3 regions of the Lysinibacillus sp. OF-1 genome follow, and region 2 is predicted to be linked to each of the others. Evidence: a T-box and tRNA genes for the amino acid it is inferred to sense, from the RefSeq annotation. Region 2 holds a T-box; the other regions hold tRNA genes.
What was found. The T-box of region 2 lies ahead of trpS (tryptophan--tRNA ligase). A T-box ahead of a tRNA ligase gene usually reads a tRNA of that ligase, here a tRNA-Trp.
Positions count from the first base shown of each region.

Region 1: it encodes a tRNA-Trp, which carries the amino acid that the T-box ahead of trpS (tryptophan--tRNA ligase) is inferred to sense. The anticodon was not compared.
Region 3: it encodes a tRNA-Trp, which carries the amino acid that the T-box ahead of trpS (tryptophan--tRNA ligase) is inferred to sense. The anticodon was not compared.

Region 1 covers NZ_CP102798.1:264,476-274,435, reverse strand. The annotation lists gene NV349_RS01310 (CynX/NimT family MFS transporter) at 126-1,334, shown strand; gene NV349_RS01305 (hypothetical protein) at 1,401-1,931, opposite strand; gene NV349_RS01300 (nitric oxide synthase oxygenase) at 1,957-3,003, opposite strand; tRNA gene NV349_RS01295 (tRNA-Glu) at 3,322-3,393, opposite strand; tRNA gene NV349_RS01290 (tRNA-Asn) at 3,395-3,471, opposite strand; tRNA gene NV349_RS01285 (tRNA-Ile) at 3,479-3,552, opposite strand; tRNA gene NV349_RS01280 (tRNA-Gly) at 3,557-3,630, opposite strand; tRNA gene NV349_RS01275 (tRNA-Phe) at 3,637-3,712, opposite strand; tRNA gene NV349_RS01270 (tRNA-Ser) at 3,717-3,809, opposite strand; tRNA gene NV349_RS01265 (tRNA-Ala) at 3,823-3,898, opposite strand; tRNA gene NV349_RS01260 (tRNA-Pro) at 3,914-3,990, opposite strand; tRNA gene NV349_RS01255 (tRNA-Arg) at 4,006-4,082, opposite strand; tRNA gene NV349_RS01250 (tRNA-Lys) at 4,102-4,174, opposite strand; tRNA gene NV349_RS01245 (tRNA-Gln) at 4,189-4,263, opposite strand; tRNA gene NV349_RS01240 (tRNA-His) at 4,273-4,348, opposite strand; tRNA gene NV349_RS01235 (tRNA-Trp) at 4,396-4,469, opposite strand; tRNA gene NV349_RS01230 (tRNA-Tyr) at 4,474-4,557, opposite strand; tRNA gene NV349_RS01225 (tRNA-Thr) at 4,565-4,640, opposite strand; tRNA gene NV349_RS01220 (tRNA-Asp) at 4,650-4,725, opposite strand; tRNA gene NV349_RS01215 (tRNA-Met) at 4,729-4,803, opposite strand; tRNA gene NV349_RS01210 (tRNA-Val) at 4,830-4,905, opposite strand; rRNA gene rrf (5S ribosomal RNA) at 4,917-5,032, opposite strand; rRNA gene NV349_RS01200 (23S ribosomal RNA) at 5,099-8,026, opposite strand; rRNA gene NV349_RS01195 (16S ribosomal RNA) at 8,336-9,887, opposite strand.
Region 2 covers NZ_CP102798.1:761,498-771,457, forward strand. The annotation lists gene NV349_RS03510 (ATP-dependent Clp protease ATP-binding subunit) at 1-1,502, shown strand, start outside; gene NV349_RS03515 (YjzD family protein) at 1,552-1,746, opposite strand; gene NV349_RS03520 (beta-ketoacyl-ACP synthase III) at 2,324-3,262, shown strand; gene fabF (beta-ketoacyl-ACP synthase II) at 3,293-4,534, shown strand; gene NV349_RS03530 (YuzI family membrane protein) at 4,640-4,861, shown strand; gene trpS (tryptophan--tRNA ligase) at 4,863-5,852, opposite strand; T-box leader at 5,969-6,191, opposite strand; gene spxA (transcriptional regulator SpxA) at 6,682-7,077, shown strand; gene mecA (adaptor protein MecA) at 7,512-8,180, shown strand; gene NV349_RS03550 (competence protein CoiA) at 8,438-9,559, shown strand; gene pepF (oligoendopeptidase F) at 9,611-9,960, shown strand, end outside.
Region 3 covers NZ_CP102798.1:3,971,061-3,981,020, forward strand. The annotation lists gene NV349_RS19440 (heavy metal translocating P-type ATPase) at 1-804, opposite strand, end outside; gene NV349_RS19445 (heavy-metal-associated domain-containing protein) at 955-1,173, opposite strand; tRNA gene NV349_RS19450 (tRNA-Leu) at 1,758-1,838, opposite strand; tRNA gene NV349_RS19455 (tRNA-Cys) at 1,885-1,958, opposite strand; tRNA gene NV349_RS19460 (tRNA-Gly) at 1,967-2,041, opposite strand; tRNA gene NV349_RS19465 (tRNA-Gln) at 2,046-2,120, opposite strand; tRNA gene NV349_RS19470 (tRNA-His) at 2,138-2,213, opposite strand; tRNA gene NV349_RS19475 (tRNA-His) at 2,249-2,324, opposite strand; tRNA gene NV349_RS19480 (tRNA-Trp) at 2,337-2,410, opposite strand; tRNA gene NV349_RS19485 (tRNA-Tyr) at 2,424-2,507, opposite strand; tRNA gene NV349_RS19490 (tRNA-Thr) at 2,517-2,592, opposite strand; tRNA gene NV349_RS19495 (tRNA-Phe) at 2,605-2,677, opposite strand; tRNA gene NV349_RS19500 (tRNA-Asp) at 2,694-2,769, opposite strand; tRNA gene NV349_RS19505 (tRNA-Met) at 2,773-2,847, opposite strand; tRNA gene NV349_RS19510 (tRNA-Val) at 2,874-2,949, opposite strand; tRNA gene NV349_RS19515 (tRNA-Glu) at 2,965-3,039, opposite strand; tRNA gene NV349_RS19520 (tRNA-Ser) at 3,064-3,155, opposite strand; tRNA gene NV349_RS19525 (tRNA-Asn) at 3,161-3,237, opposite strand; rRNA gene rrf (5S ribosomal RNA) at 3,254-3,369, opposite strand; rRNA gene NV349_RS19535 (23S ribosomal RNA) at 3,482-6,409, opposite strand; rRNA gene NV349_RS19540 (16S ribosomal RNA) at 6,654-8,205, opposite strand; gene NV349_RS19545 (nucleotidyltransferase-like protein) at 8,553-9,440, opposite strand; gene NV349_RS19550 (YgzB family protein) at 9,590-9,943, shown strand.

The sequences.
Region 1 (9,960 bases), 500 kb from region 2:
AAGACCTTTGACATTTCAATATAACAATAAATGTTCTGTATTTTGTGAATCTTCTACTATTTTTATTAGTTTGTTAAAGTGTTATAGTAGTTCAATTAGAGCGGTTACGAACAGGGGGATTTATTTTGACTACAAATGATCATTCCGCTAGTTTTCCGAGTAAAAAAATTAGCTGGAGGGGAACAACCTTACTTTTAGTCTTCGGAGTTATCTTTATAGCCTCTACATTAAGAATGCCACTAACTGTTGTTGGCCCTATTATATCATTTATCCGTGACGATCTTGGTATTTCTAATGTACTTGCAGGCTTTCTAACAACGATTCCATTGCTCGCTTTTGCTACCATCTCACCATTTGCGCCCGTTGTAGCACGCAAACTAGGGCTTGAGCTAACACTATTTTTATCCACTATTTTATTAGCCTTGGGGATTGTTCTACGTTCCCTTGGTACAACGGGGTTACTTGTATTTGGTACTGTACTAATCGGCATAGCGATATCATTTGGAAATGTGCTGATTCCAGGATTATTAAAATTAAAATTTCCATACCATGTTGGTTTATTAATGGCATTTTTCACTATGTCGATGAACTTAACGGCTGGGCTTGGCGCAGGTATTAGCTATCCTATAGCCAATTCATCATTTGGCTGGCAAGGAGCGCTGTCCATTGCACTTGTACTAGTGGTCGTAACGATTTTAATTTGGATACCTCAATTGAAATCAAATAAACCTGAGCCAGCCACTACCTCTAAAATGACGAGTACACCCTTATGGAAGTCACCTGTTACTTGGGCTGTCACAGGTGCAATGGGATTACAGTCTTTATTATTTTATACGACTGCTGCTTGGATTCCCGAAATCTACATCGCCCAGGGATTGGCTCCTGACAAAGCTGGTTGGATGTTTTCTATCATGCAATTTTCACAAGTACCAATGGCATTGGCTGTGCCTATCATTGCAAGTAAAATGGCTTCTCAAAGACCTCTTGTAGTGATGTTTACATTCTTCTATTTAATAGGCTTTACTGGAGTTGTCATGGAGTGGACAAGTCTTGGGGTACTGTGGATGATTCTTTTAGGTTTAGCAGGAGGTTCTTCATTTGCCTTAGCGATGATGTTCTTTACACTTCGTACACGCACGGCATTTGAGGCAGCAGATTTATCAGGCTTTGCACAATCATTAGGTTATTTATTTGCCGCCATTGGCCCTATTCTTTTTGGCTACTTACATGATTTATTTGGTGGCTGGAATATTGCTGGTTGGCTCTTTGTAGCTGTGGCGACCATTCTTTTCTTTTGCTCAATGAGAGCTTCTAAAGACGAATATGTCCATTAAAATAAAGCAGATGGGATAACTGCTCATATTTCCCATCTGCTTTACTTCTATATAGGTATAGACGTTTTATTTGTCCAATTGCTGTAGTAAGGTTAGCAGTTCAGTAAGACGGTCTGCTGTTTCTTTGTTGTGAGCTATAACTGCTGCAAAAATAGGAACAGCCTCTTGTAAGAGTATATAACTAAAATAATAATAGCTTACAAAAGCTTTCTGCTCATAACCCTTTGGCGTTTCCTCCTCCCATTCCAGCTCATCATTCTCTTCGTGATCCATCCATAAATATTTGACATCTAACAGCTCCTGCATAGTTTGAACTGAATAGGATGGGTCTAGATAATCTTCAGAAATTGCATGTGCCACAGCTAAATAAAGCTCTACTTCTTGTACAGAGACATCCCCCGTATTTTTGCTAGCAAGCTTTTTTAGAAGGACAAGCAAAGCCCATGGTGTGACCTGCCATAGTGTACCTTGATGCTCCACTAACTCAGCTAGCTCTGTATATTGCTCCTGTTCAATCAGCTGAGGGATAGCCGTTCCTCTTCCATAAGGTGTCGTCAATTGTAACCACGGGATACTCGGAATTTGCTCATTCAACATAGCGTTTCGTCCTCTCCACAATCAGTTAATAGCATGGTTTTTGATAAAAATAATTGGGTGTATGATAAATATTGACATAAGGTTTATGGAAAATATGAGTCGTTGCGGGCGAAAGTGGTGGGATTAGCCATGTCCAGTTGCCTGTAACGTCTCGTCCTGCTGATTCCTCTGCTTCTTCAAACAATTTAAACTGCTGAGCAGCTGTATGATGATCGACAATGCTCACGCCTTGTTCTTTAAAAGAATGAAGGACAGCAATATTAAGCTCCACTAATGCACGATCACGCCAAAGTGAAGCTTGCTTGGTTGTATCAAGATTAAAAACCTCCGCAATAGCTGGTAGCATATTATAACGGTCATGATCTGCTAAATTACGTGCACCGATTTCTGTCCCCATATACCAGCCATTAAAGGGTGCGGCTTGGAAATCAATGCCTGCCATTTGAAAACGCATACTTGAAATTATGGGTACAGCATACCATTTCATTCCTAATTTCTCTACATCCACTGACTCTGGATGACGAATTGGCACCTCTAAAATATATTCTACAGGAATTGTAAACAGCTGCGGAGCTCGCTCATCTACTTGTATAACAAGAGGTAACACATCGAATGGTGTCCTCTCACTTTTCCAACCTAACGATTCACATACTTTAGTAAAAACAATAGAATGTGCATCACCAATAACGCCAGCTTCCGTTTCATAGCCTGCATAACGAATTAGCTGATGATTCCATATACGCACTCTGTTCGAAGCAAATACTGTTATTGTTGGACGGATTTTTCCACTATTTGTTGCATAATCGATATGCTCCAGTAGTTTTTGAAAAATATCCTGTTCATCTAAAACGGCACGTGCATCTACTACATGCAATGATTGCCAAAACAGACGACCAATACATTTGTTACTATTACGCCACGCCACCCGTGCACCAAAAGCTAGCTCCTCTGTTGTTGGGTCGTACTCACCTGCATTCTTAATCTGTTGTAATCTATTCGCTAACCAACGTTCTGATTCATCTTGTTCTGTCTGATATAAACTTAAAAATTGCTGGATCTCCTGTATATTCATTTCGATTCCTCCACTTATCCTCATATTAGAGGAACAAAACGACAAGCACCACGAAAATAGCTATAAAAAAACATACATATTGCATATATGAAATAGTTTGTTCAAATTTATAATGAATCGAATCATGATTAGAAGATATTGTGAATGAAGAAGGAAAAGAGGTGGGCGACATCTTATAGAAAGGAGAAACAAAATATTAGTCATGTAAAAAAGCTACTGAACCATTGATAGCGGATTCGTAGCTTTCACTCTTTACTAATGTATCATTTATTGATAAAAGAAAAAGCATGTAACACAATATTTGTGCTACATGCTTGATGACCCGTACGGGATTCGAACCCGTGTTACCGCCGTGAAAGGGCGGTGTCTTAACCACTTGACCAACGGGCCGTGGCTCCGAAGGCAGGACTCGAACCTGCGACAACCTGATTAACAGTCAGGTGCTACTACCAACTGAGCTACTTCGGAATAATGATGGGCCTAAATGGACTCGAACCATCGACCTCACGCTTATCAGGCGTGCGCTCTAACCAGCTGAGCTATAGGCCCATTTTGGAGCGGGTGATGAGAATCGAACTCACGACATCAGCTTGGAAGGCTGAGGTTTTACCATTAAACTACACCCGCAAATAATGGTGGGTCAGGACGGAATCGAACCGCCGACACTTAGAGCTTCAATCTAATGCTCTACCAACTGAGCTACTGACCCAAAATGGAGGAGGTAGAGGGATTCGAACCCCCGCGCGGTGTTACCCGCCTGTCGGTTTTCAAGACCGATCCCTTCAGCCAGACTTGGGTATACCTCCAAAAATATTGAACTGGTGGAGCCTAGCGGGATCGAACCGCTGACCTCCTGCGTGCAAGGCAGGCGCTCTCCCAGCTGAGCTAAGGCCCCATTTATCATAAAAAATGGTCGGAATGACAGGATTCGAACCTACGACCCCTTGGTCCCAAACCAAGTGCTCTACCAAGCTGAGCTACATTCCGAAAACATAAATTTATTGGCGCGCCCGACAGGAGTCGAACCCATAACCTTCTGATCCGTAGTCAGACGCTCTATCCAATTGAGCTACGGGCGCAATATTCATTAAAAAACGATGAGCCATGAAGGACTCGAACCTTCGACCCTCTGATTAAAAGTCAGATGCTCTACCAACTGAGCTAATGGCTCGTAAAAAAGAAAAATGGCTGGGGTACTAGGATTCGAACCTAGGCATGACGGAATCAAAATCCGTTGCCTTACCGCTTGGCTATACCCCAATTTGAAAATGGGGCGACTGATGGGAATCGAACCCACGAATGTCGGAACCACAATCCGATGCGTTAACCACTTCGCCACAATCGCCACTATATAAATTATAACAGCTGTATATGAACGAGTACCTCAATACCTGGCAGGGGCAGTAGGAATCGAACCCACACCAAAGGTTTTGGAGACCTCTATTCTACCGTTGAACTATGCCCCTAAAATGGTGGAGGGGGACGGATTCGAACCGCCGAACCCTAAGGAGCGGATTTACAGTCCGCCGCGTTTAGCCACTTCGCTACCCCTCCAAGGGAATGGTGCCGGCGATAGGAGTCGAACCCACGACCTACTGATTACAAGTCAGTTGCTCTACCAACTGAGCTACACCGGCAAAAAAAAATGGCGGTCCCGACCGGGATCGAACCGGCGATCTCCTGCGTGACAGGCAGGCATGTTAACCGCTACACCACGGGACCATTTGGTTGCGGGGGCTGGATTTGAACCAACGACCTTCGGGTTATGAGCCCGACGAGCTACCACTGCTCCACCCCGCGATAATACTATACTGTTTTAAAAATAATGGTGGAGGATGACGGGCTCGAACCGCCGACCCTCTGCTTGTAAGGCAGATGCTCTCCCAGCTGAGCTAATCCTCCACGAAAAATAAGCGAAGCGATGTCCTACTCTCACAGGGGGAAGCCCCCAACTACCATCGGCGCTAAAGAGCTTAACTTCCGTGTTCGGTATGGGAACGGGTGTGGCCTCTTTGCCATCATCACTTCACTTATTCAGTTGAAAGAGTTGTTCTTTCAAAACTGGATAAACGGTTCATTGAATGTTTCAAACGTTTTGGTTAAGTCCTCGATCGATTAGTATTCGTCAGCTCCATGTGTCACCACACTTCCACCTCGAACCTATCTACCTCATCGTCTTTGAGGGATCTTACTTACTTGCGTAATGGGAAATCTCATCTTGAGGGGGGCTTCATGCTTAGATGCTTTCAGCACTTATCCCGTCCACACATAGCTACCCAGCGATGCCTTTGGCAAGACAACTGGTACACCAGCGGTGTGTCCATCCCGGTCCTCTCGTACTAAGGACAGCTCCTCTCAAATTTCCTACGCCCACGACGGATAGGGACCGAACTGTCTCACGACGTTCTGAACCCAGCTCGCGTACCGCTTTAATGGGCGAACAGCCCAACCCTTGGGACCGACTACAGCCCCAGGATGCGATGAGCCGACATCGAGGTGCCAAACCTCCCCGTCGATGTGGACTCTTGGGGGAGATAAGCCTGTTATCCCCGGGGTAGCTTTTATCCGTTGAGCGATGGCCCTTCCATGCGGAACCACCGGATCACTAAGCCCGTCTTTCGACCCTGCTCGACTTGTAGGTCTCGCAGTCAAGCTCCCTTGTGCCTTTACACTCTACGAATGATTTCCAACCATTCTGAGGGAACCTTTGGGCGCCTCCGTTACCTTTTAGGAGGCGACCGCCCCAGTCAAACTGTCCGCCTGACACTGTCTCCTGCCCCGCTAAGGGGCATGGGTTAGAATTTCAATACAACCAGGGTAGTATCCCACCGACGCCTCCTTCGAAGCTGGCGCTCCGAGATCTCTGGCTCCTACCTATCCTGTACAAGTTGTACCAAAATTCAATATCAGGCTACAGTAAAGCTCCACGGGGTCTTTCCGTCCTGTCGCGGGTAACCTGCATCTTCACAGGTACTATAATTTCACCGAGTCTCTCGTTGAGACAGTGCCCAGATCGTTACGCCTTTCGTGCGGGTCGGAACTTACCCGACAAGGAATTTCGCTACCTTAGGACCGTTATAGTTACGGCCGCCGTTTACTGGGGCTTCAATTCGCAGCTTCGCTTGCGCTAACCACTCCTCTTAACCTTCCAGCACCGGGCAGGCGTCAGCCCCTATACGTCACCTTACGGTTTTGCAGAGACCTGTGTTTTTGCTAAACAGTCGCCTGGGCCTATTCACTGCGGCTCTCATGCGCTTGCACGCTCAAGAGCACCCCTTCTCCCGAAGTTACGGGGTCATTTTGCCGAGTTCCTTAACGAGAGTTCTCTCGCACACCTTAGGATTCTCTCCTCGACTACCTGTGTCGGTTTGCGGTACGGGCACCTCTCACCTCGATAGAGGCTTTTCTTGGCAGTGTGAAATCAGGAACTTCGTCCATACGGACTCGCCATCACAGCTCAACGTTACAGTGTGCGGATTTGCCTACACACACGCCTTACTGCTTGGACGCGCATAACCAACAGCGCGCTTACCCTATCCTACTGCGTCCCCCCATTTCTCAAACGGTGAGGAGGTGGTACAGGAATATCAACCTGTTGTCCATCGCCTACGCCTATCGGCCTCGGCTTAGGTCCCGACTAACCCTGAGCGGACGAGCCTTCCTCAGGAAACCTTAGTCATACGGTGGACGGGATTCTCACCCGTCTTTCGCTACTCATACCGGCATTCTCACTTCTAAGCGCTCCACCAGTCCTTCCGGTCTGACTTCAACGCACTTAGAACGCTCTCCTACCACTGACATCGTAGATGTCAATCCACAGCTTCGGTGAATCGTTTAGCCCCGATACATTTTCGGCGCAGCGTCACTCGACCAGTGAGCTATTACGCACTCTTTAAATGATGGCTGCTTCTAAGCCAACATCCTGGTTGTCTGTGCAACGCCACATCCTTTTCCACTTAACGATTACTTTGGGACCTTAGCTGGTGGTCTGGGCTGTTTCCCTTTTGACTACGGATCTTATCACTCGCAGTCTGACTCCCGTGTATAAATATCTGGCATTCGGAGTTTGTCTGAATTCGGTAAACCGGGATGGCCCCCTAGTCCAAACAGTGCTCTACCTCCAGTATTCTCATCACGAGGCTAGCCCTAAAGCTATTTCGGAGAGAACCAGCTATCTCCAAGTTCGATTGGAATTTCTCCGCTACCCACACCTCATCCCCGCACTTTTCAACGTGCGTGGGTTCGGGCCTCCAGTAAGTGTTACCTTACCTTCACCCTGGACATGGGTAGATCACCTGGTTTCGGGTCTACGACCACGTACTATTTCGCCCTATTCAGACTCGCTTTCGCTGCGGCTCCGCCTTCTAAAGCTTAACCTCGCACGTAATCGTAACTCGCCGGTTCATTCTACAAAAGGCACGCTATCACCCATTAACGGGCTCTAACTACTTGTAGGCACACGGTTTCAGGATCTCTTTCACTCCCCTTCCGGGGTGCTTTTCACCTTTCCCTCACGGTACTGGTTCACTATCGGTCACTAGGTAGTATTTAGCCTTGGGAGATGGTCCTCCCGGATTCCGACGGAATTTCACGTGTTCCGCCGTACTCAGGATCCACTCAGGAGAGAACGAACTTTCGACTACAGGGCTTTTACCTGCTCTGGCGGACCTTTCCAAGTCGCTTCATCTAACTCGCTCTTTTGTAACTCCGTATTGAGTGTCCTACAACCCCAAGAGGCAAGCCTCTTGGTTTGGGCTCTTCCCGTTTCGCTCGCCGCTACTCAGGGAATCGATTTTTCTTTCTCTTCCTCCAGGTACTTAGATGTTTCAGTTCCCTGGGTCTGCCTTCAAGACGCTATGTATTCACGTCAAGATACTACGCGATTAAACGTAGTGGGTTCCCCCATTCGGAAATCTCCGGATCAAAGCTCACTTACAGCTCCCCGAAGCATATCGGTGTTAGTGCCGTCCTTCTTCGGCTCCTAGTGCCAAGGCATTCGCCGTGCGCCCTTAATAACTTAACCTAACGGCTTTCAATACACATCACATTTCGTTGTCAGCTTCACTCGTTCAATCAGTCACGTACTCAAGTACGCTCCTTCATTCACTCGATTGCTTCCTAGAACTGCTCGTGTCTTGAAACCTTCTAATGTTATTAAGCCTATAAAAAAACTTAAAAAAATAAATGTGTTTGTTACAATTTCAATGTCGTTTTATCCAGTTTTCAAAGAACAAGTTTTGAAGCTTTTCATTCAAGAAAGAATGAACCTTCAAAACTGAACGCAAAACGTAATCTTACAAACCCTAGGTTTGTATTCCGAAATAATCCTTAGAAAGGAGGTGATCCAGCCGCACCTTCCGATACGGCTACCTTGTTACGACTTCACCCCAATCATCTATCCCACCTTCGGCGGCTGGCTCCAAAAGGTTACCTCACCGACTTCGGGTGTTACAAACTCTCGTGGTGTGACGGGCGGTGTGTACAAGGCCCGGGAACGTATTCACCGCGGCATGCTGATCCGCGATTACTAGCGATTCCGGCTTCATGTAGGCGAGTTGCAGCCTACAATCCGAACTGAGAACGACTTTATCGGATTAGCTCCCTCTCGCGAGTTGGCAACCGTTTGTATCGTCCATTGTAGCACGTGTGTAGCCCAGGTCATAAGGGGCATGATGATTTGACGTCATCCCCACCTTCCTCCGGTTTGTCACCGGCAGTCACCTTAGAGTGCCCAACTAAATGATGGCAACTAAGATCAAGGGTTGCGCTCGTTGCGGGACTTAACCCAACATCTCACGACACGAGCTGACGACAACCATGCACCACCTGTCACCGTTGCCCCCGAAGGGGAAACTATATCTCTACAGTGGTCAACGGGATGTCAAGACCTGGTAAGGTTCTTCGCGTTGCTTCGAATTAAACCACATGCTCCACCGCTTGTGCGGGCCCCCGTCAATTCCTTTGAGTTTCAGTCTTGCGACCGTACTCCCCAGGCGGAGTGCTTAATGCGTTAGCTGCAGCACTAAGGGGCGGAAACCCCCTAACACTTAGCACTCATCGTTTACGGCGTGGACTACCAGGGTATCTAATCCTGTTTGCTCCCCACGCTTTCGCGCCTCAGTGTCAGTTACAGACCAGATAGTCGCCTTCGCCACTGGTGTTCCTCCAAATCTCTACGCATTTCACCGCTACACTTGGAATTCCACTATCCTCTTCTGCACTCAAGTCTCCCAGTTTCCAATGACCCTCCACGGTTGAGCCGTGGGCTTTCACATCAGACTTAAGAAACCACCTGCGCGCGCTTTACGCCCAATAATTCCGGACAACGCTTGCCACCTACGTATTACCGCGGCTGCTGGCACGTAGTTAGCCGTGGCTTTCTAATAAGGTACCGTCAAGGTACAGCCAGTTACTACTGTACTTGTTCTTCCCTTACAACAGAGTTTTACGAACCGAAATCCTTCTTCACTCACGCGGCGTTGCTCCATCAGGCTTTCGCCCATTGTGGAAGATTCCCTACTGCTGCCTCCCGTAGGAGTCTGGGCCGTGTCTCAGTCCCAGTGTGGCCGATCACCCTCTCAGGTCGGCTACGCATCGTCGCCTTGGTGAGCCGTTACCTCACCAACTAGCTAATGCGCCGCGGGCCCATCCTATAGCGACAGCCGAAACCGTCTTTCAGTGTTTCACCATGAGGTGAAACAGATTATTCGGTATTAGCCCCGGTTTCCCGGAGTTATCCCAAACTATAAGGTAGGTTGCCCACGTGTTACTCACCCGTCCGCCGCTAACGTCGAAGGAGCAAGCTCCTTCTCTGTTCGCTCGACTTGCATGTATTAGGCACGCCGCCAGCGTTCGTCCTGAGCCAGGATCAAACTCTCCATAAAAGAAATTTGAATAGCTCAAATTGTTTTGCTGGCATCATTTTGATGTCCAAAATTTTGTTTCGTTCACTAACCG
Region 2 (9,960 bases):
AATTACATCATGCAGTACGAATTCATGACAGAGCAATTGTTGCGGCAGCAGAACTGTCCAACCGATATATTACAGAGCGATTTTTACCTGATAAGGCAATTGATTTAATTGATGAGGCTTGTGCGATGATTCGTACAGAAATTGATTCGATGCCACAGGAATTAGACGCAGTGACACGTCGCATTATGCAGCTTGAGATTGAAGAACAGGCATTACGTAAGGAAAAGGACGAAGCAAGTAAAAAACGTCTAGAGCAATTGCGTGAGGAATTAACAAAATTAAAAGAATCCTCAGAGGGCATGCGCCAACAATGGGAAGCAGAAAAAGAAATGTTACACGACATTCAGAAAAAACGGGAAACATTAGATAAATACCGTCGTGATTTAGATGAAGCAGAAAGTAAATATGATTTAAATAAAGCTGCGGAATTACGCCATGGCAAAATCCCAACATTAGAAAAGGAAATTCAGGAACTCGAAAAACAGTTAGAAAATGGGGCAGAATCCCGCATTTTACGTGAAGAAGTAACGGCAGATGAAATTGCTGCGATCGTTTCCCGCTGGACAGGAATTCCTGTAACAAAATTAGTAGAAGGAGAGCGTGAAAAACTTCTACGATTAAAGGATACATTACATGAAAGAGTAGTCGGTCAAGACACAGCAGTACAATTAGTAACAGAAGCTGTATGGCGTGCACGTGCAGGTATTAAAGATCCACATCGTCCGATTGGGAGCTTTTTATTCTTAGGTCCAACAGGTGTTGGTAAAACTGAGCTTGCTAAGGCACTTGCTGCGCAGTTATTTGATGCAGAAGATCACTTTATTCGAATTGATATGAGTGAATACATGGAGAAACATAGTGTGTCTCGTCTCGTTGGTGCTCCTCCAGGCTATGTAGGTTATGAGGAGGGCGGACAATTAACAGAGGCTGTACGCCGAAATCCATATTCCGTGGTCCTCCTAGATGAAATTGAAAAAGCACATCCAGATGTGGCGAATATTTTATTACAAATTTTAGATGATGGCCGCATTACAGATAGTCAGGGACGTATGGTGAATTTTACAAATACAGTGGTCATTCTAACATCCAATATTGGCTCTAGTTATTTAATGGAGGCAAAAGAAGGCGATAATGCTGTTGAAGACTTAGTGATGACGGCCCTACGCCAACATTTTAAACCAGAATTATTAAACCGTATGGATGACATTATCTTTTTCCATGCTTTATCTACAAAGCATTTTACTGCGATTGCTTGGAAGTACGTGGAGCAACTGATTAAACGTGTGGCAGAACAGGAAATTACTTTATCTGTCGAGCAAGAGGTTATTGACTGGGTAGTACAGCAAGGAGCGGATGCTCAGTTTGGAGCGAGACCATTAAAACGCTTTGTACAACGACATATCGAAACAGCAGTAGCTAGAGAACTGCTTCGTGGTGAGGTTTTACCAGGAGAAACTTTGCATGTGAAAATGCGTGATGGTCAATGTGTTGTGGAAAAATAACAGAAAAAACCTGTTCGGCAATGTGCTGAACAGGTTTTTTCTAGATAAATTAATGATGGTCTGCAGCTTCTGGTGTAGGGTCGTTTGGAATGATTGCTCCAATAATAAAGATTAGAATGGAGAATACAACAGAAACGATTGCCCCTGTTTTAAAATCAAATGGTACACCAAGTACAGAGCTGACTACGTAGTTTAACATAGAAACTAGTAGGAATGACCATATGAACGTTACGATATATTGCATTAATTTCACCTCAACCGAACTTTTTTCATTATAAGGTTTTACTCATATTCATTATCATATCATAACATAAATCGAAAAAAAATGAACCTTTTATGTGAAACATGGCGAATTTGTCACAACAAATACGAGGATCTGCAATTTATATTCAACGGTATATCGTAGCATTTGATTGCAGAAGGTATGCTGATGTTTAATGATAGGAAGTTAGTGTGTGCTTTGTAATGAAGAAGAGTCAGGGGAATTTGTCTCGATTAGGGTTTTTGCTCGTAACGAGTGAAGAAGCGCTCTAATTATAGTAGGGACTTGGCTCAGAGCTAGTAGAAAGCGCCCCTAAGTAAGACACTCCGTTCATAAAAAGGTGAACAGTACTATGACGTAGAAGTTCACCCGCTTAAAAATGACGATAATGCCAAAACTCTCGCCTAACCTAATAAAGAGTCAGCCCTCACCAAAAATAAAATCTCCACCACGTCCAAAACACATTAATTTTAAATCATCTTGCGTCCTTCCTTTCGTATGCGTTATAATTATGACCAGTTACTAATAATTGATAGTAAGAAAGCTGAGGGGTTGCTATATGAACGCTGGTATTATAGGAATTGGCAAATATGTTCCTGAGAAGGTCGTTACAAATTTTGATTTGGAAAAAATAATGGATACTTCAGATGAATGGATTCGAACTCGAACAGGCATTGAAGAACGTCATTTTGCGGCAGAGGATCAGGAAACTTCAGATTTAGCAGTAGCAGCTGCTAAAGAAGCTATTGCAAAAGCGGGTATTACGCCAGAGGAAATTGGTTTAATACTTGTAGCAACTGTCACACAGGATCAAACTTTTCCAAGTGTAGCATGTATGGTTCAGGAACAAATCGGAGCAGTGAATGCGGCGGCGATGGATCAAGCAGCGGCATGTGCAGGATTTATATATAGCTTAGTGACAGCGAAGCACTTTGTAGAGGCAAATACTTATAAATATGTCTTAGTAGTAGGTGTAGAAAAGCTGTCGAAAGTCATTGATTGGAAGGATCGTAATACAGCTGTTTTATTCGGTGATGGTGCTAGTGCAGCCATTGTTGGGCCAGTATCTGAAGGCAGAGGTATTGTATCATTTGAACTTGGTGCTGATGGTACAGGCGGTAAAAACCTTTATTTAACACAGCAAGACACGATTACAATGAATGGTCGTGAAGTGTTTAAGTTTGCTGTACGTCAAATGGGTGAATCGGCTGTTAATGTGTTAAAGAAAGCAGGATTAACAAAAGAAGACGTAGATTTTTTAGTGCCGCATCAGGCAAATATACGAATTATGGAATCTGCTCGTGAGCGATTAGAGCTACCACCTGAAAAAATGTCAAAAACGATTCATAAATATGGAAATACTTCAGCAGCATCTATTGGTATTTCCTTGGTAGATGAGCTCGAAGCAGGTAAGATTAAAGAGGATGACTTATTAGTCCTCGTTGGTTTTGGTGGCGGCTTAACATGGGGTGCCGTAGCCATGAGATGGGGAAAATAAGAAGGAAAAATGCTTGAGGGGAGTAAGACAATGAGTAAACGACGAGTAGTAATTACAGGAATTGGCGCAGTGACACCACTAGGAAATAGTATCGAAGAAACATGGGCTAACATCAAGGCTGGTAAATCTGGCATTGGTGAGCTGACACGATTGAATAAAGAACTTTTTGCAGCAAAAATCGCAGCAGAAGTGAAGGATTTCGATATTGAAAAATATATTGATCGTAAAGAAGCACGTAAAATGGATCGTTTTACGCACTACGCGTTAGCCGCTTCCATTATGGCAATGGAAGATGCACAATTAACAATTGATGAAGAGCTAGCTCCACGTGCGGGTGTATGGATTGGCTCTGGTATCGGCGGTATGGAAACTTATGAACAACAATTTTTAACATTCCAAGAGCGTGGCGCAAGACGTGTCAGCCCATTCTTCATTCCAATGATGATTCCTGATATGGCTTCAGGGCAAGTATCTATTCACGTTGGTGCAAAAGGTATTAACTCATGTTCTGTAACGGCGTGTGCTTCGGGAACAAACTCCATTGGTGATGCCTTTAAAGTAATTGAACGTGGGGATGCAGATGTGATGATTTCAGGTGGTGCTGAATCACCAATCGTTACAATGGCTGTGGCAGGCTTCTGTGCAAATACAGCTTTATCATTAAATCCAGACCCACAAGCAGCATGTCGTCCATTTGATAAAAACCGCGATGGTTTTATTATCGGAGAAGGCGCTGGTATCGTTATTCTAGAAGAGTATGAACATGCAAAAGCTCGTGGCGCTAAAATATATGCTGAAGTTTTAGGTTATGGTGCAACAGGTGATGCACATCACATTACGGCTCCAGCTCCAGAGGGTGAGGGGGCAGCACGTGCAATGACGCAAGCATTGACAGATGGTGGAGTTGATCCATCACAAGTTGATTATATTAATGCACATGGTACTAGCACACCTTACAATGATTTATTTGAAACACAAGCTGTTAAAACTACTTTTGGTGATCATGCGTATAAGCTTGCTATGAGCTCTACAAAGTCTATGACGGGTCACTTATTAGGAGCAGCTGGTGGTGTGGAAGCGATTTTCACAGCATTAGCCTTAAAAGAAGGCATTTTACCTCCAACAATTAATTTAGTAGATCCAGATCCAGAATGTGATTTAGATTATGTTCCAAACGAAGCGAGAGAAGCAAACATTCAATATGCGATGAGTAATTCTCTTGGTTTTGGTGGTCACAATGCCAGTCTTCTATTCAAAAAATATGAAGCATAATATATAAACTTAAAAAACGTCAGCCAAATTTAAACGGCTGACGTCTTTTTTTATAGTTTTGTGAATAAATGATAAGTAAGAAGAAATAGAAAGGATGCCTCTACTGTGTTTCGTCTCTTTTTATTTTTAGTAAGCTATGGCTTAATGATTCTCTCTGTAGGGAATCTCATATTGTATTTAAATTATCGAACATTAGGTTATTCCTGGAAGGTTGTTTTCAAATTTATTTTTCAAACAACAGAATTTTATATGGCGGTAGGAGCCTGCATTATCATTTGCGCTGTTGTGCTTGATTTAGGCTTTGATCGCTCCACAGACAAGCCATAAATTAGCGACGTGTGCGGCCGAGACCCATTGCATCTTCCATGCGTTTTAATGTAGCACTGGCAATCGCATTCGCCTTTTCAGCACCTTCATCTAAGATGACATCTAATTCAGAGGATTCTACTAAATGATAGAATTTTTCTTGAATTGGTGTTAGATGTTCGATAACAGCTGTTGCAACACCTTGCTTGAATCCACCATAACCAATTCCCTCATATTTTTTGACTAAATCTTCAATGGCTATACCAGAAATAGCCGATTCGATTGTCAATAAATTCGAGACACCTGGTTTATTTTCTACATCAAATGCAACAATACCATCAGAATCCGTAACCGCTGATTTAATTTTTTTCTCAATGTCCTTCGCAGTATCTAGCAAACGGATTGTCGCTTTCGTATTAGGGTCAGATTTACTCATTTTCTTTGTTGGCTCTTGTAAGGATTTAATACGAGCGCCTGCTTTTGGTAATTGAATTTCTGGAATTGTTAAAACGTCACCAAAGCGTTTATTAAAACGTTCTGCAAGGTCACGAGTTAGCTCGATATGCTGCTTCTGATCATCGCCGACAGGGACAATGTTTGTGTTGTAAAGTAGAATGTCTGCAGCCATTAACGGTGGATATGTTAAAAGAGCAGCAGAAACGCTTTCTTTACCATGTGATTTATCTTTAAATTGTGTCATACGTTCTAGCTCCCCGATAGACGCAACACATTGTAACATCCATCCTGCCTGAGCATGCGCTGGCACCTCTGATTGAATGAATAACGTAGATTTTTTAGGGTCGATGCCAGTAGCAATATAGGTAGCTGCCAGCTTACGAATGCTTTCACGTAATTCTTTAGGATCCTGGGCAACCGTGATCGCATGCTGATCAACGATACAATAAATAGCATTTCCTTCGTCTTGTAGTGCAGGGAATTGCTTGAATGCTCCTAAATAGTTCCCTAAAGTAACGATTCCTGTAGGCTGTACGCCTGAAAAAATAGTTGTCATTAAAAGTTCCTCCTCGAATTCAAATTCCGTGATGGTTGTCAGCGGCGTTTTGCTCACTTTTCCACCTCACGATAAAGACAAAAAAACATCATGCGTCCTCATTAGATTTTTTCTAATGAAGGGACGAATGATGTTTTGAATCCGCGGTACCACCCAGCTTGCCTAAAAGGCCACTCAGCTTCGTAACGTGAAGGGACGAGCTCTGCTAATAGCTTCTAACAGCGTTCACAAAGCTAACTCGGAAGTCCATTCCACATGTCTCCACGATCTGTTTGCAGCAACCACAGACTCTCTAAACGTGAAATGAACATATGTACTACTCTTCGTCAGCGTTTTTCTCAATTTAAATTATTCAAATTGATTTGATTGCAAAGAATTATATTATAAAGATTCCATTGTGTAAAGTCAGACTTTTGACGGTGGTTTTTTTCGAGAAAAAATTATATGCTTTTTTTGTTGTGTAATTTTGTTATAAATATAAATTTTTTTATTAAAATTGTGTTTAGGTGTACACGTCAAATTGACAATTTTCTCGTTTAATCTTTTTAAATGAGAACAACTAAGATACATGCTTGGATGTTTAAAATGCACTGAAAGTGGGAATGTTAGTAGTAGCACATAAGATAGAAGGAAATACGCTTTATTAAAAGCTGTATAAAGAGACAGAATAATTTGTGATGGGTTCAGTCTTTTTTTATTGGAACTATATTCAAATACAGCTGAGTGCTGTATAATGGTACTGTGTATTTTACTTTACATTAATTCTAATTTAACACTTTGGTTCTGGTTTATAGATAATGATTACAAAATGAAAGGATGTGTCAGAATGATCGTAACCCTATTTACATCACCAAGTTGTACCTCTTGTCGTAAAGCGAAAGCTTGGTTAGAGGAGCACGAAATTCCATATACAGAACGTAATATATTTTCTGAGCCACTAAGTATTAGTGAAATTAAAAAAATTTTACGTATGACAGAAGACGGGACAGATGAAATCATTTCTACTCGTTCAAAAATATTTCAAAAATTAAATGTGGATGTTGAAAGTTTACCACTACAACGTTTATATGAATTAATTCAGGAGTATCCTGGTTTATTACGCCGACCAATTATTTTGGACGAAAAACGTCTACAAGTTGGCTATAATGAAGATGAAATTCGTCGCTTCCTACCTCGAAAAGTTCGAGCATATCAGCTTCAAGAAGCGCAACGAATGGTGAATTAAACCTACTCATTTTGAATAATATATATTGTAGATGTTACAAATGTGGAATGCATGTTGTGACATCTATTTTTTTATGTTTTACTTATGTAAAACCTTCTATATGAAGTATAATAATTGATAGGGAAAAGTCATATATTTCCGTAAAAGTATGTTAAACTTGATTTAAGTTAAATAGTTTACTACAATTTCAATAATTCAAATATCTTCTGTGAAACGGTGTATATCCTTTTCATTTTATGACAGAACAGCATACAATAGAGTTAGAGACAACTGTGAACAAAAAAAATCATGTTTGCGGTTCCTCGATGGTTTTACTGAGTGTGGTCAAAGGTTGAAAAACAAATGCAGTATGAAGGTTAAAAACAAAGAATAAAAGCATACTAATGAAACAAAACTGTTTTTCAGCATATGACAGTGAAGGGAGATGAGGTCTAGTGGACATCGAACGTGTAAATGAAAATACACTCAAGCTCTTTATTACGTATAATGATATAGAGGATCGCGGCTATAGTCGTGAAGAAATTTGGTACAATCGAGCAAAGGGTGAGCAACTTTTTTGGGATATGATTGATGAAGTAAACACGGAGGATTACTTTGATGTAGAGGGTCCGATTTGGATTCACATCAATGCATCTGAAGTAGGCTTAGAAATCATTGTCACACGTGCACATATTTTAAAAGACGGTGAAACATTAGATGGTCATTCGAGTTTTGATGAACACAAAGAAATGTTTGCACCATTCGATGAAGTTGGAGAAGATCTTCTTAGCCAGCTAACTCAACTTGGTGACATGGATGAGTCAGAGTTATTTATGGATACAGACATTTATGTTTATAAATTTAAAGATATTGATGAGTTAATCCCTGTCGCAAAACGAATGACAGACGAATTAGTGGATTCCTCATTATTCAAATATGAAGATTGGTACTATTTAGTTGTTGATTTCGGGAACGCAGATGAGGATTTAAATCGTCATGATCGAAATGCGGTCATCAAGGAATTTTTAACACCATCCAATTTAACCATTCACCGTCTAGAGGAGTACGGTGAAAAGATTATGGAATTTAATTGCTTTGAAACAGTTCGAAAATACTTTGCATAAGCATTAAAATACCTCATTTTTTAGACTGTAGTAAAACTCGTAAATTTATTGAGTTTTGCTACAGTCCTTTTTTTGCATTCATATTTAAGCTATCATCGGTTAATTGACCAGCGTTGTACAGGCCTCTCTGCTCATGCTGTGAAATCTGCTGAATGAAGATATATGAGACGGCATTTTTAAAATTTCAAGAAATAATTGCTTAATTTTTGTGAGGGCAAACCAACTCCATTATAGTTGACTAAAAAGGAGTTGATTAAATGCTGGTAGCTTATAACAACAAACAGCAGCTATTTCTCCCATATCAATATACGAGGAAAGCTTTACAACGATATAGGCGACAAATGAAATTTTTTTGTCCTCAATGTCTAGAACCAGTTCAATTGAAAGTAGGTCAACATAATATTCCCCATTTTTCACACTTCGCCAAAAAGCATTGTCCACAATTGTTCGCTGAAGGTGAATCTAAACTTCATCTCCAAGGTAAAATGCAATTATTTGAATGGCTCACAAAGCATGGATATCAAGTGGAGCTAGAGCCATTTTTAAAGCAGCTTGCTCAACGCCCGGATTTGCTCATTACAATAAATGATCGTCACTATGCAATTGAATTTCAATGTAGCACAATCTCCCATGAAAAATGGCAACAACGTACAGCTGGCTACGAAAAAAACGATATACAAGTAATTTGGCTTTTTCAAACGCCTCAAAGCAAAGATGCAATCAACGGCATCAGCAAAATTACCATTTCCCCATTGCTGCAAAAATCGTTTATGACAACTACATCAGGTGTACCTTATTTAATGACGTATAACGCTAGGACGGCCCATTTTACTTATTGGACGAATCTTCTTCATGTACATGGGCATACTTTCATAGGTAAAGTTCAGACAATACCAGTCAATCAACAACACTTTCCTTTTTATATACCGAAGCAAATTACTCAAGAAGAATTTCAACAGTATTGGCAACTTTATAAACAAGCATGTAGGCAATTTGTATCTGCGCGTCTTTTATATAGTAAAAAGGGGGCGCAAGATTTATTTTTACGAAATTGCTATGAATTAAACTTTGCGTTAACTGCTATGCCTTCCTACATTGGAATTCCAGTGAAGGGTGGAGAAGCTATCTCCTTGTTTACTAGTGAATGGCAAACGATGCTGTTGCATTTTAGTAAACAATTAGGTCGACAGCCCTTTATGTTAACGAAGCAGGAGATTCACCATTTTTTAAGTAAGCATCAACTAGAAGTGACAACACAGTCGGTAAGTGCTGTCCTGTATTATGGACAGCTCTTGAAGCATATGACTCAAGAAGAGCAGTTGCTAGATATTTGTGAGCATGTATATGTACATTTATTTGCAATTGCCACAATATATTGAGAAAATATGAGAGTAAAAGGAAAAAAGCACATATAAAGGGGGCTGGCATACATGGCTAGTAACAGTAATCAGATTTTGGTTAGAAATGAAGTACCCGCAGAATTAACATGGCGCTTAGAGGATATCTTTGCAACAGATAAAGCTTGGGAAGAGGAATTGAAGGAAGTTGCAGAGCTTGCTAAACAAGCACCGAGCTATGCAGGTACTTTAAATAATGGGGCAGAGGCATTATTAACAGCTTTACAATATCATGATCATCTATATGAGCGTGCGATGAAGCTCTACACATATGCCCATATGCGCTATGATCAAGATACAACAAATAGCTTTTATCAAGATATGAACAGTCGCATTCAAACATTGGCAACTAGTATCTCAGCTGGTCTTTCATATTTAACACC
Region 3 (9,960 bases), 1.5 Mb from region 2:
TCTATATAACCATTCATCAAAAGGTTGACCAAAGAAAAGGGGAGGTACAATAGCCACAATGATCGCTAATACAAACATGGCTGGCGTGTAAATGGCACCAAATTTCTCACTGAACCGCTGTCCTTTCCCTTTTTTCATTTGTGCGCCCTCTACTAATTTAATAATTTGGGCTAGGGTTGTATCTTGAGCAAGTTTAGTCACTTCTATTTCCAATGCACCACGTCCATTTAATGTTGAAGCAAATACCTCATCTCCTAATTGTTTTGATACAGGTATTGACTCTCCAGTAATGGAAGCTTGATCAACTGTAGTTGAACCTTTAGTGACTACACCATCAACTGGTATTTTTTCTCCGGGACGTACCAGAACGATATCTCTGATTTCCACTTGTTCTGTCAATATACGCATTTGACGACCATTTCGAATGACTGTTGCTTCACTAGGGGCTAATTCAACTAATGCTCTAATTGCATTTCTGGCTTTATCTGATGCGTATGATTCCATTAATTCACCTAAAGAGAAAATAACGACAAGCATCGCAGCTTCTTCCCATAATCCTAGATAAATAGCTCCAATTACTGCCGCAATAAGCAATGTATTAATGGAGAGACTTCCATTTCTTAATTCAACCCATGCACTTCTTGCTGGATAGATCCCTCCAACAACAATTGCAATACTATATAAAATAATCGCCCACATTTCAGGTAGACCGAATCCAATTTCTGCAATCAGTGTAAATGCTGTGACGGTTGCGGCAATAATCAACAGTATTGTCCTTGGGTGTTTATACCACCTTGTATTCATTTCTGTGTTCCCCCTTATTTATGTTCCATTTTTAAAATGTAATCAAAAAAATTGATATGTTTTTATTCATTTGATAGGAAAAGATAAATTAAATACTAAACCCCACTCAAAAGTTATCTAAAGGGATAACATTAAGTGGGAAAACTGGAGTTATTTAACTACAGGGTGACCTACTTTTTTTAATTTATCAGCAATGTCGTCAAGAGTTACTCTGGAATCATCATAAGTTACAGTTAATTTTTCCGCAAAAAAGTTAGCCTCTGTACTTTGAATTCCCTTTAATTTTTTCAAAGCTTTTTCAACTGTTGTTGCACATGAAGGGCAATCCAAACCTTCCACTTTTAGAACATCAGTTTTTGCTGAATTCATTTTAAATTCCTCCCTTTTATTTAAGTAAAACGATAATACTTTTTATTACCAATTTCACAATTACATTGTATAGTGTAATAGTATTGTTGTCAATTCCTATATCTTATATTAATGACTGTCCTTTAATTTATCTGCTACATAGGTACAAATACAATAATTCGAATACCTCGATACAGTATAAGTCATAACAATAAGGTCTGTTTTCCAGTATGTCACACACTTTTTCCATGTATTGTGCCATAAATTTTCTTAGCTCTTGTTCGTTAGACTATTTTAACTTTCTCACGTATCTCTCGTATTTAATTGATACATTTATGACACTTAGTATTCCACCAGATATTCCGATTTGAACACTAATTATTTTTAAACTTTAAAAAGATAATTCCACTATAAAATCCGAAGACCCCATATTAATAAAAGAAACTACTTTACCATCTTTAATTTCTTGACTCATATACCAAATACCCCCATTCAAATTAATACTATTTTACCACAAATTATTGAACATCTTTTAAAGTTTTCTACATATTTTCTACATAAAAAAAAGAACCCTTGTTATTTCAAGGATTCTTCGCTGTAAAAGATACCGGTGGTCGGGGTCGAACCGACACTCCAAAGGAACACGATTTTGAGTCGTGCGCGTCTGCCAATTCCGCCACACCGGCATAATGGAGATAAAAAAAATCGGATACACCGATTAGAGTTAAAATATGGAGGCGGCAACCGGATTTGAACCGGTGATAAAGGTGTTGCAGACCTGTGCCTTACCACTTGGCTATGCCGCCATCGAAGTTGGAGCGGAAGACGAGGTTCGAACTCGCGACCCCCACCTTGGCAAGGTGGTGTTCTACCACTGAACTACTTCCGCAAAATGGCTGGGGTACCTGGATTCGAACCAGGGCATGACGGAATCAAAATCCGTTGCCTTACCGCTTGGCTATACCCCAAAAGATAATTATATAAATGGGGCGACTGATGGGAATCGAACCCACGAGTGCCGGAACCACAATCCGGTGCGTTAACCACTTCGCCACAATCGCCATTATATTATAATTTTTATTAATTTTACTTTAAATGGGGCGACTGATGGGAATCGAACCCACGAATGCCGGAACCACAATCCGGTGCGTTAACCACTTCGCCACAATCGCCATAAAATTAATTGGCAGGGGCAGTAGGAATCGAACCCACACCAAAGGTTTTGGAGACCTCTATTCTACCGTTGAACTATGCCCCTATAATAATAAAACTGGTGGAGGGGGACGGATTCGAACCGCCGAACCCTAAGGAGCGGATTTACAGTCCGCCGCGTTTAGCCACTTCGCTACCCCTCCGGGAATACATGGTGCCGGCGATAGGAGTCGAACCCACGACCTACTGATTACAAGTCAGTTGCTCTACCAACTGAGCTACACCGGCAAAAAAACATGATGGGTCAGGACGGAATCGAACCGCCGACACTTAGAGCTTCAATCTAATGCTCTACCAACTGAGCTACTGACCCTTGTTATTAAAATAAATGGCGGTCCCGACCGGGATCGAACCGGCGATCTCCTGCGTGACAGGCAGGCATGTTAACCGCTACACCACGGGACCATTTGGTTGCGGGGGCCGGATTTGAACCAACGACCTTCGGGTTATGAGCCCGACGAGCTACCACTGCTCCACCCCGCGATAATCATATACTATTGTAAAAATAATGGTGGAGGATGACGGGCTCGAACCGCCGACCCTCTGCTTGTAAGGCAGATGCTCTCCCAGCTGAGCTAATCCTCCATCTGGGTATTTAAATGGTGACCCCTACGGGATTCGAACCCGTGTTACCGCCGTGAAAGGGCGGTGTCTTAACCACTTGACCAAGGGGCCAACTTTTGGAATAAATCAAAGTGCTGGCGGAGAGTAAGGGATTTGAACCCTTGAGACAGTGTTAACCGCCTACACGATTTCCAATCGTGCTCCTTCGGCCACTCGGACAACTCTCCAAGAATGGCTCCGAAGGCAGGACTCGAACCTGCGACAACCTGATTAACAGTCAGGTGCTACTACCAACTGAGCTACTTCGGAATAATTTTAGTATATAGCCTAGCGACGTCCTACTCTCACAGGGGGAAGCCCCCAACTACCATCGGCGCTAAAGAGCTTAACTTCCGTGTTCGGTATGGGAACGGGTGTGACCTCTTTGCCATCATCACTAGACTATTTGAAAGACAATACTTATTATAACATATTTTATCAAAATTACAAGTATATTATAATATTTTTTATTCTTTCAAAACTGGATAAACGTACATTGAATGGTTCAAACATTTTGGTTAAGTCCTCGATCGATTAGTATTCGTCAGCTCCATGTGTCACCACACTTCCACCTCGAACCTATCTACCTCATCGTCTTTGAGGGATCTTACTTACTTGCGTAATGGGAAATCTCATCTTGAGGGGGGCTTCATGCTTAGATGCTTTCAGCACTTATCCCGTCCACACATAGCTACCCAGCGATGCCTTTGGCAAGACAACTGGTACACCAGCGGTGTGTCCATCCCGGTCCTCTCGTACTAAGGACAGCTCCTCTCAAATTTCCTACGCCCACGACGGATAGGGACCGAACTGTCTCACGACGTTCTGAACCCAGCTCGCGTACCGCTTTAATGGGCGAACAGCCCAACCCTTGGGACCGACTACAGCCCCAGGATGCGATGAGCCGACATCGAGGTGCCAAACCTCCCCGTCGATGTGGACTCTTGGGGGAGATAAGCCTGTTATCCCCGGGGTAGCTTTTATCCGTTGAGCGATGGCCCTTCCATGCGGAACCACCGGATCACTAAGCCCGTCTTTCGACCCTGCTCGACTTGTAGGTCTCGCAGTCAAGCTCCCTTGTGCCTTTACACTCTACGAATGATTTCCAACCATTCTGAGGGAACCTTTGGGCGCCTCCGTTACCTTTTAGGAGGCGACCGCCCCAGTCAAACTGTCCGCCTGACACTGTCTCCTGCCCCGCTAAGGGGCATGGGTTAGAATTTCAATACAACCAGGGTAGTATCCCACCGACGCCTCCTTCGAAGCTGGCGCTCCGAGATCTCTGGCTCCTACCTATCCTGTACAAGTTGTACCAAAATTCAATATCAGGCTACAGTAAAGCTCCACGGGGTCTTTCCGTCCTGTCGCGGGTAACCTGCATCTTCACAGGTACTATAATTTCACCGAGTCTCTCGTTGAGACAGTGCCCAGATCGTTACGCCTTTCGTGCGGGTCGGAACTTACCCGACAAGGAATTTCGCTACCTTAGGACCGTTATAGTTACGGCCGCCGTTTACTGGGGCTTCAATTCGCAGCTTCGCTTGCGCTAACCACTCCTCTTAACCTTCCAGCACCGGGCAGGCGTCAGCCCCTATACGTCACCTTACGGTTTTGCAGAGACCTGTGTTTTTGCTAAACAGTCGCCTGGGCCTATTCACTGCGGCTCTCATGCGCTTGCACGCTCAAGAGCACCCCTTCTCCCGAAGTTACGGGGTCATTTTGCCGAGTTCCTTAACGAGAGTTCTCTCGCACACCTTAGGATTCTCTCCTCGACTACCTGTGTCGGTTTGCGGTACGGGCACCTCTCACCTCGATAGAGGCTTTTCTTGGCAGTGTGAAATCAGGAACTTCGTCCATACGGACTCGCCATCACAGCTCAACGTTACAGTGTGCGGATTTGCCTACACACACGCCTTACTGCTTGGACGCGCATAACCAACAGCGCGCTTACCCTATCCTACTGCGTCCCCCCATTTCTCAAACGGTGAGGAGGTGGTACAGGAATATCAACCTGTTGTCCATCGCCTACGCCTATCGGCCTCGGCTTAGGTCCCGACTAACCCTGAGCGGACGAGCCTTCCTCAGGAAACCTTAGTCATACGGTGGACGGGATTCTCACCCGTCTTTCGCTACTCATACCGGCATTCTCACTTCTAAGCGCTCCACCAGTCCTTCCGGTCTGACTTCAACGCACTTAGAACGCTCTCCTACCACTGACATCGTAGATGTCAATCCACAGCTTCGGTGAATCGTTTAGCCCCGATACATTTTCGGCGCAGCGTCACTCGACCAGTGAGCTATTACGCACTCTTTAAATGATGGCTGCTTCTAAGCCAACATCCTGGTTGTCTGTGCAACGCCACATCCTTTTCCACTTAACGATTACTTTGGGACCTTAGCTGGTGGTCTGGGCTGTTTCCCTTTTGACTACGGATCTTATCACTCGCAGTCTGACTCCCGTGTATAAATATCTGGCATTCGGAGTTTGTCTGAATTCGGTAAACCGGGATGGCCCCCTAGTCCAAACAGTGCTCTACCTCCAGTATTCTCATCACGAGGCTAGCCCTAAAGCTATTTCGGAGAGAACCAGCTATCTCCAAGTTCGATTGGAATTTCTCCGCTACCCACACCTCATCCCCGCACTTTTCAACGTGCGTGGGTTCGGGCCTCCAGTAAGTGTTACCTTACCTTCACCCTGGACATGGGTAGATCACCTGGTTTCGGGTCTACGACCACGTACTATTTCGCCCTATTCAGACTCGCTTTCGCTGCGGCTCCGCCTTCTAAAGCTTAACCTCGCACGTAATCGTAACTCGCCGGTTCATTCTACAAAAGGCACGCTATCACCCATTAACGGGCTCTAACTACTTGTAGGCACACGGTTTCAGGATCTCTTTCACTCCCCTTCCGGGGTGCTTTTCACCTTTCCCTCACGGTACTGGTTCACTATCGGTCACTAGGTAGTATTTAGCCTTGGGAGATGGTCCTCCCGGATTCCGACGGAATTTCACGTGTTCCGCCGTACTCAGGATCCACTCAGGAGAGAACGAACTTTCGACTACAGGGCTTTTACCTGCTCTGGCGGACCTTTCCAAGTCGCTTCATCTAACTCGCTCTTTTGTAACTCCGTATTGAGTGTCCTACAACCCCAAGAGGCAAGCCTCTTGGTTTGGGCTCTTCCCGTTTCGCTCGCCGCTACTCAGGGAATCGATTTTTCTTTCTCTTCCTCCAGGTACTTAGATGTTTCAGTTCCCTGGGTCTGCCTTCAAGACGCTATGTATTCACGTCAAGATACTACGCGATTAAACGTAGTGGGTTCCCCCATTCGGAAATCTCCGGATCAAAGCTCACTTACAGCTCCCCGAAGCATATCGGTGTTAGTGCCGTCCTTCTTCGGCTCCTAGTGCCAAGGCATTCGCCGTGCGCCCTTAATAACTTAACCAAGTTATTAAGCCTATAAAAAAACTTAAAAAAATAAATGTGTTTGTTACAATTTCAATGTCGTTTTATCCAGTTTTCAAAGAACAAAGCTACTGCCTGCTTATACATCTCGCAGCTTTGCGACGAAAGCGTAGCGACAGGAGCACATAATTAGAAGTAATTCATTCAAGAAGAATGAACCTTCAAAACTGAACGCAAAACGTAATCTTACAAACCCTAGGTTTGTATTCCGAAATAATCCTTAGAAAGGAGGTGATCCAGCCGCACCTTCCGATACGGCTACCTTGTTACGACTTCACCCCAATCATCTATCCCACCTTCGGCGGCTGGCTCCAAAAGGTTACCTCACCGACTTCGGGTGTTACAAACTCTCGTGGTGTGACGGGCGGTGTGTACAAGGCCCGGGAACGTATTCACCGCGGCATGCTGATCCGCGATTACTAGCGATTCCGGCTTCATGTAGGCGAGTTGCAGCCTACAATCCGAACTGAGAACGACTTTATCGGATTAGCTCCCTCTCGCGAGTTGGCAACCGTTTGTATCGTCCATTGTAGCACGTGTGTAGCCCAGGTCATAAGGGGCATGATGATTTGACGTCATCCCCACCTTCCTCCGGTTTGTCACCGGCAGTCACCTTAGAGTGCCCAACTAAATGATGGCAACTAAGATCAAGGGTTGCGCTCGTTGCGGGACTTAACCCAACATCTCACGACACGAGCTGACGACAACCATGCACCACCTGTCACCGTTGCCCCCGAAGGGGAAACTATATCTCTACAGTGGTCAACGGGATGTCAAGACCTGGTAAGGTTCTTCGCGTTGCTTCGAATTAAACCACATGCTCCACCGCTTGTGCGGGCCCCCGTCAATTCCTTTGAGTTTCAGTCTTGCGACCGTACTCCCCAGGCGGAGTGCTTAATGCGTTAGCTGCAGCACTAAGGGGCGGAAACCCCCTAACACTTAGCACTCATCGTTTACGGCGTGGACTACCAGGGTATCTAATCCTGTTTGCTCCCCACGCTTTCGCGCCTCAGTGTCAGTTACAGACCAGATAGTCGCCTTCGCCACTGGTGTTCCTCCAAATCTCTACGCATTTCACCGCTACACTTGGAATTCCACTATCCTCTTCTGCACTCAAGTCTCCCAGTTTCCAATGACCCTCCACGGTTGAGCCGTGGGCTTTCACATCAGACTTAAGAAACCACCTGCGCGCGCTTTACGCCCAATAATTCCGGACAACGCTTGCCACCTACGTATTACCGCGGCTGCTGGCACGTAGTTAGCCGTGGCTTTCTAATAAGGTACCGTCAAGGTACAGCCAGTTACTACTGTACTTGTTCTTCCCTTACAACAGAGTTTTACGAACCGAAATCCTTCTTCACTCACGCGGCGTTGCTCCATCAGGCTTTCGCCCATTGTGGAAGATTCCCTACTGCTGCCTCCCGTAGGAGTCTGGGCCGTGTCTCAGTCCCAGTGTGGCCGATCACCCTCTCAGGTCGGCTACGCATCGTCGCCTTGGTGAGCCGTTACCTCACCAACTAGCTAATGCGCCGCGGGCCCATCCTATAGCGACAGCCGAAACCGTCTTTCAGTGTTTCACCATGAGGTGAAACAGATTATTCGGTATTAGCCCCGGTTTCCCGGAGTTATCCCAAACTATAAGGTAGGTTGCCCACGTGTTACTCACCCGTCCGCCGCTAACGTCGAAGGAGCAAGCTCCTTCTCTGTTCGCTCGACTTGCATGTATTAGGCACGCCGCCAGCGTTCGTCCTGAGCCAGGATCAAACTCTCCATAAAGGAAATTTGAATAGCTCAAATTGTTTTGCTGGCATCATTTTGATGTCCAAAATTTTGTTTCGTTCATTAACCGAAGTTAGTTACTGAAAACTTTATTGATTACGTTTTGCTTGTTCAGTTTTCAAGGTTCATTATTCAAGTCGTTTTTCAGCGACTTCTTAATATTAACATCTCGCTCAAATCATGTCAACTACTTTTTTGAAAAAGTTTTTTGTGTTTTTCATCGAGCATTTCGTTATGTCTTAGCGACAATTAATATAATACAATATCAAGATATCATTCGTCAACTACTTTTCTAAAAAAATATCGAGGTATTTTTAAATACCTCGATTACAAGCATACTACAGTCATTGCCCCATTTCTAGTGCCTCTTTATTGACCTTGTAATGACGGTGAAATATCATCTCATTTTTTGCAGCAATTGGTTCTATTTGAATATAGCCTTTATCCACTAAATATTCGACAAACACTTCTAAATCTACTGAGTAATTCATGAGCTCATGATGGTCATGCAATTCCTGAATCGTCCACATGTCTTTCGTTTGCATAACTTCTAATATATGCTGTGCACCATCACGTGTACGAGAATGAATTAAAAACTCACTTGCTAAAAACAATAATTCTAAGCGCTTTTCTATTGGCTCATTACTCGTCACTAGCTCTTCATACAGCTTGTAGATAGCAGGCTCTATTTTTTTCACTTGTGCCCAAACAGTAACTTCAGGGTATAGTCCGCTATCTATAATAGAAAGACGACCCAAATGATGTAATGAATCGACTACGTGATTATAAGCATCCAAGTAACTTCCTTTATCGAAGTATTCTTTCCCCTCCAGATATCTGCGAATTAACTTTGAGAATTGGATGCCTGTTTTAATTTTACGACCGCTATACGGGAATTCTTGCAATTCTATTTTTAATTTATGCAAAAATTCATTACGATCAAATAACACCCTTCCAAAGAAAATCCAATCGACTACCTTCTTATTAGAACCGATGAGCAACCATTTTCGTATTAACTTCTCTGTAACTGTATGTAGAGCTACTTTATTTCCTTCATATAAGTAATGTTTCGAAAAGACTGGCTGCTCTGCTTCTTTTACGATAATTAATAAAACTGTATCAAATGTATCTGTAACGTTACTATGTTCCTCACGCTTCTCCACTAAAATTACGCCTAATGTATTCGACTGACTCGCACGTTCTTGGTAGATTGGACGCAATACCTGCTCCATGTTCAGCCCCCCTTTATTCATATAGGTTCTCTTGTTCCGTTAAAAATTCGACATACTCTAAAAGTATTCCTTCTTTCATTCATCTCAAAGCTAAAATACTTCGCCCTTATATGTTATAGTAGATTTTAGATTGGGAGGCAAGATGAAATATGAAACCTTACAAAAGTAAAATTAATAAAATTCGTTCATTCGCATTAGCACTAATCTTCTTCGGTTTTATTGTCATGTACGGAGGAATTTTCTTTAAAAATAGCCCGATATTAGTTTTAATTTTCATGTCATTAGGTGTTTTATGTATTATCGGTAGCACAGTCGTATATGCTTGGATCGGGTTGCTTTCAACAAGAGCTATTCAAGTGGAATGTCCTAATTGTCATAAACATACAAAGGTTTTAGGGCGTGTTGATATGTGCATGTACTGTAATGAACCACTAACGCTTGATCCAACTTTAGAAGGTAAAGAGTTCGATCAATCCTATAATAATAAAACAAAAAAATCCTAGCCCTTGTAAGAGCTAGG